DNA from 2 places in the Undibacterium sp. JH2W genome. Region 1 is predicted to be linked to the other one. Evidence: predicted binding sites of a transcription regulator. Region 1 holds the regulator's gene; the other holds the start of a gene.

Region 1 (2,388 bases):
CAAACAAGAGGCTGGCATTGATTTCTATGGTGATACCGCGACTGGTTTGGGTCACCCTGACCTTACCTTCTCTGACCAGCGGTTCCAGTACAGTCAAAATATCCTTGGCCATGGTGGTCATTTGCGCACGCTCCTTGCGCAAACCCTCGCTGCTGCGATTCTTTACTAAAGGCAGGGGATCAAGTTTGATCACTTGCTCGTTTGGCGCATCCACTGGTTTGGGATTGATAGTCATGACCTTGCCAAAAGCCCCGGTCAGCGAATTCGACAAAACCCGGTATTTGCCCTCGTTCAGAGAGGAAATGGCATACATGACAACAAAGAAGGCAAACAACAAGGTAATAAAATCCGCATAAGAAACCAGCCATCGCTCATGGTTTTCTGGCTCTTCATGGTATTTTTTTCTTGCCATAAATAGTTTTTAAATCTTCAATTTCGGTGATTGGTCAGTCTTTCTTCTACCACGCGCGGGCTATCACCGAGAGCAATGCTATAAAAGATATCGGACAGCATTTCACGGCGTGTCACTTCACGGCCTATGATTTCCTTGAGTTTATTGCTGACTGGTAAAAACAATAAGTTCGCCATGCCCACACCATAGATAGTGGCAACAAAGGCCACCGCAATGCCACCACCTAGCTTGGAAGGGTCGCTGAGATTTTCCATCACATGTATCAAGCCCAGGACGGCACCAAGTATCCCTATGGTAGGGGAATATCCCCCCGCTGCTTCCCAGATCTTGGCAGCCTGGCGCTGTTCCATTTCATAAAGGGAAATATCGACATCGAGTATGTCTTTCAAACGTATAGGGTCTATACCATCGATGACCAGACGCAAGCCCTTGCCTATGAAAGGATCGGGGGAAGCATTCATATAACGCTCCAGGCTCAGGAAGCCCTCACGCCGTGCCACTACACTCCAGACCAGGGCATCCTCAACATTCTTTTTGCTGCTGTCTGGTGGTTCCGAGACTACCCAGCGCAGCATGCGCACACCACGCCTGAACGTATTGAGGCGACTTTGCAGCAATACTGCTCCCAGAGTGCCAACAAAGACAATCACAAATGCTGCTGGCTGCACCAGTGATGACAAGCGCCCTCCCTCAATCAATTGACCGGACAGAATGCCAACTACCACCAGTATCAATCCGACTATGCTAGCCCAGTCCACGCTTTCTCCCTTAAGTAAGCCCTGAGCCTGGCGACTGCCTGACTATGTAATTGGGATATCCGTGATTCCGACACGCCCATCACGGCACCGATTTCTTTGAGATTCAATTCTTGTTCATAATACAAACCCATGAGCAACTTCTCTCGTTCTGGCAAGCTGTCTATCGCACCTATGACTGCGTCACGAAAATCATCATTGAGCAGATCTTGCAAAGGATCACCAGACAAGTCTGAACAATAGTGGTCGAGAAAATGCTCCCTGGTATCTGAGTCATGAAAGTCTTCGTAATACACAAGTTGATGCCCGCCACTATCTGTCAGCAAGTCCTGGTATTCTTCCAGGCTCAGCTTGAGTGACTTGGCGACCTCGGTTTCCAAAGGTGGCCGCCCCAGCTTCTGCTGCAATACATTCATGGCATTTTCTATCTTGCGCATATTTTGACGCACGCCACGTGGCAACCAGTCACTACTGCGCAATTCATCCAGCATGGCACCCCGTATGCGTTGTACTGCATAGGTTTCAAATTGCGCGCCGTGGGTATCTTCATAACGGTTAACGGCGTCCAGCAGGCCTATCATACCGGCCTGCACAAGATCATCGACCTCCACGCTGGGAGGCAGGCGCGCCTTCAACTGGTAAGCCAGACGCTTGACCAGGGGCGCATGCTCCCTCAAAAGGAAGTTTTTATCTGATTTTCCGCTAGCGGTGTACATTTTTAATTAAATTCCAAGACCGACACCCAGCTCAGGTACTCCTTCTACACATAATGTGGAACGCGCAGTCTTTGCCAATTGCTCGGCCAGCCGTGAAAATGCCAATGAAGCAAGCGCCTTGGGGAAAGCATCAATTACAGAACGCCCCAAATGCGCCGCCTTTCTTACATATTCGTCTTCTGGCACATTACCAACATAATGCAATGGCACTGCCAGATACCGGCTGGCTGCCTGCGCCATATTTGTATAAATCAATCTCGCCTCTTTTTCCGATGCTCCAGAGACCAAGATACCATAACCACGCCTGCCTACCCGGTTGCTCACCCGCTTGATCAATCCATATGCCGCCTTGATCATGTCAGGATCAGCCGACACCTGTATTACCAGTTCACTGTCATCCAGTGTGGCCAATGGAAAAGTATCGTCACGATTGATATCACTATCAACAATAACCAAGTCTGCACTATTGGCCACGGTGTCAAAGACTCTGGATAACTGGCGTGCA
Region 2 (2,388 bases), on a different contig from region 1:
CAAGTCGTATCGCCTGTATCTGGAGCAGATGCCAGTGCCAACTGGTGAGGAGCCAGTATTATCTTTGACACGGGCTTGGACTCTGGTGCGCTTCTTTGAGGGTAAAATGCTGAGTTTTGCAAAATGTTGCAAATGCAGCGGGCAATTTGTTGCGCACAGCCTGGATTTGCATGATGATTATGCTTGTGGTTTATGCCACGTCCCATCACGGGCAGGTAAAACAAAAAAAGCAAAAGATGCGGAGGCCGCGTTGGAGATGGTGGCTTAAAATTCAGGAGGAGCCTTGGAGGTAGTAGCGTCAAAAACCCGCAAAGGTAAGCTCCTCCCGACTAACGGAGTTTTTTCTTCGCCTGTATTTCTTGCTCTAAGCTTACAGTTACTCGCTTTTATCTTTTCTTATTTACTGTATGCAGCCGACAGGTGGCAATTCGGTGGCGTACTCTCCCCCTATGTTTTGCTTGCTATTCATGCGAGCGTCGCCGCAAGCCTCAGTTTCTTACTCGGTATGAGTTGGTGGTGGTGGCTAATACAATTTGCTTTCCCTTTTGCGCTTGTCGTCTCCTTGGTTTTTCAACTGCACCCAGGATTCAGTTTGTTCGTCTTTTTATTGCTGGTATTGTTGTTTTGGTCAACTTACCGCACTCAAGTCCCATATTTTCCTTCCAAATCCAGTTTGTTGCCGTGTATTCTTGAGCAACTACCTGCGCGCAGTGATTTGCGTTTTATTGACATAGGTAGTGGTTTTGGAGGAGTGTCCATCAGCCTGGCAAAAATGCGGCCTGAACAATCATTCTTTGGCGTAGAGGTGGCACCTATTCCCTGGCTGGTAAGCTGGTTCAGAGCTGCGATGTTAGGTAAAAAACTGCGGTTTTACTTATTGGATTATCAGGAGTTGGATTTTGCCGACTTTGATGTGGTTTTTGCTTATCTGTCTCCAGTGGCCATGCCAGCGCTGTGGGAAAAGATCAGGTCAGAAATGAAGCCAGATGCGATATTCATGAGTTATGAATTTAAAGTGCCTGGTGTCGAAGCGGATTTAATTATAAAAAGCAATCCGAATGACCCCGATCTCTATGTCTGGCGCATATAATGAACATAGTGAAATGTATTCCTGAAGCAATATTTAACCTTCCATTTCTGGTGAATGTTTCGGGTCTGAGGTAGTGTAGTCGATATTATAAAAAATCCTCTCTAAGGAGTAAAAGCTCGTGTTAGTTATCGTCGGCTATATCGTCGTATTGGGCTCAGTCTTTGGTGGCTTTGTCATGTCTGGTGGGCATATTGCAGTGTTGTTTCAGCCTCTGGAATTATTGATGATAGGTGGTGCGGCTGTTGGCGCTTCTCTGGTCGGTAACAATGCAAAAACCTTGAAGTCTACTATGAAGGCGCTTCCTGGCGTGCTGAAAGGTTCCAAATATACAAAGTCATTGTATATGGAACTCATGACCATGCTGTTCGATGTTCTTACCAAGGTGCGCAAAGAAGGCCTGATGTCCATAGAGGGCGATATTGAGCGCCCTGAAGAAAGTCCACTTTTTAGTAAATATCCTGCAATTGTCCACGATCATCATATGATGGAGTTTGTAGGGGATTATTTGCGTCTGATGGTTTCAGGAAATATGGATGCCTTTCAAATCGAGAATTTGATGGACAATGAGCTTGAGACGCATCACCACGAAGGTGCTGTGCCCGCCCATTTTATTGCCAAACTGGGCGATGGTCTGCCCGCCTTTGGTATCGTGGCTGCTGTAATGGGGGTAGTGCATACCATGGAGTCTGTGGGCATTCCACCCTCTGAATTAGGTATCCTGATTGCACATGCCCTGGTCGGTACTTTCCTGGGTATTTTGCTAGCCTACGGTTTCGTTGGTCCTCTGGCGGGCTTGATGGAGCAGCAACTTGATGAATCGTCCAAGACATTTCAATGCATTAAGGTGACCTTGCTGGCCAGTTTGAATGGTTATGCACCAGCTTTGGCTGTAGAGTTTGGCCGGAAAGTATTGTATTCAACCGAGAGGCCGACGTTCTCAGAGTTGGAAGAGCATATTAAGCAATCTAAATCTAAATAATAAAAACTGGATTGGTGATGGCAAGCGAAGAACTAAGACCAATTATCGTCAAACGCATCAAGAAGGTGGCTGGTGGCCATCACGGTGGTGCCTGGAAGATCGCTTATGCCGACTTTGTAACAGCGATGATGGCGTTTTTCTTGTTGATGTGGTTATTAGGTTCGACTGCCAAGGGTAACCTGAACGGGATCGCTGAGTATTTTCAAACTCCTTTGAAGGTGGCGATGGCTGGTGGTGATGGTAGTGGCGATAGCTCCAGTGTCATCAAGGGTGGTGGTAAGGACTTGAGCGCACGTGAAGGGCAAAATCGCAAGGGTGA

What was found. Region 1 encodes FliA, which starts transcription of late flagellar genes. Its sites were predicted from a motif close to CTAAAGTTTNNNNNNNNNNNGCCGNTA; they were not measured.
Region 2: the regulator FliA is predicted to act here: its motif matches at 1,149-1,175, upstream of motA (flagellar motor stator protein MotA).

What each region holds. Positions count from the first base shown of each region.
Region 1 covers NZ_JBMPOT010000008.1:296,717-299,104, forward strand. The annotation lists gene motD (flagellar motor protein MotD) at 1-412, opposite strand, end outside; gene ACO0LC_RS14325 (flagellar motor protein) at 430-1,170, opposite strand; gene ACO0LC_RS14330 (RNA polymerase sigma factor FliA) at 1,152-1,883, opposite strand; gene ACO0LC_RS14335 (MinD/ParA family ATP-binding protein) at 1,890-2,388, opposite strand, start outside.
Region 2 covers NZ_JBMPOT010000003.1:243,128-245,515, reverse strand. The annotation lists gene flhC (flagellar transcriptional regulator FlhC) at 1-268, shown strand, start outside; gene ACO0LC_RS05600 (SAM-dependent methyltransferase) at 284-1,090, shown strand; gene motA (flagellar motor stator protein MotA) at 1,209-2,069, shown strand; gene motB (flagellar motor protein MotB) at 2,087-2,388, shown strand, end outside.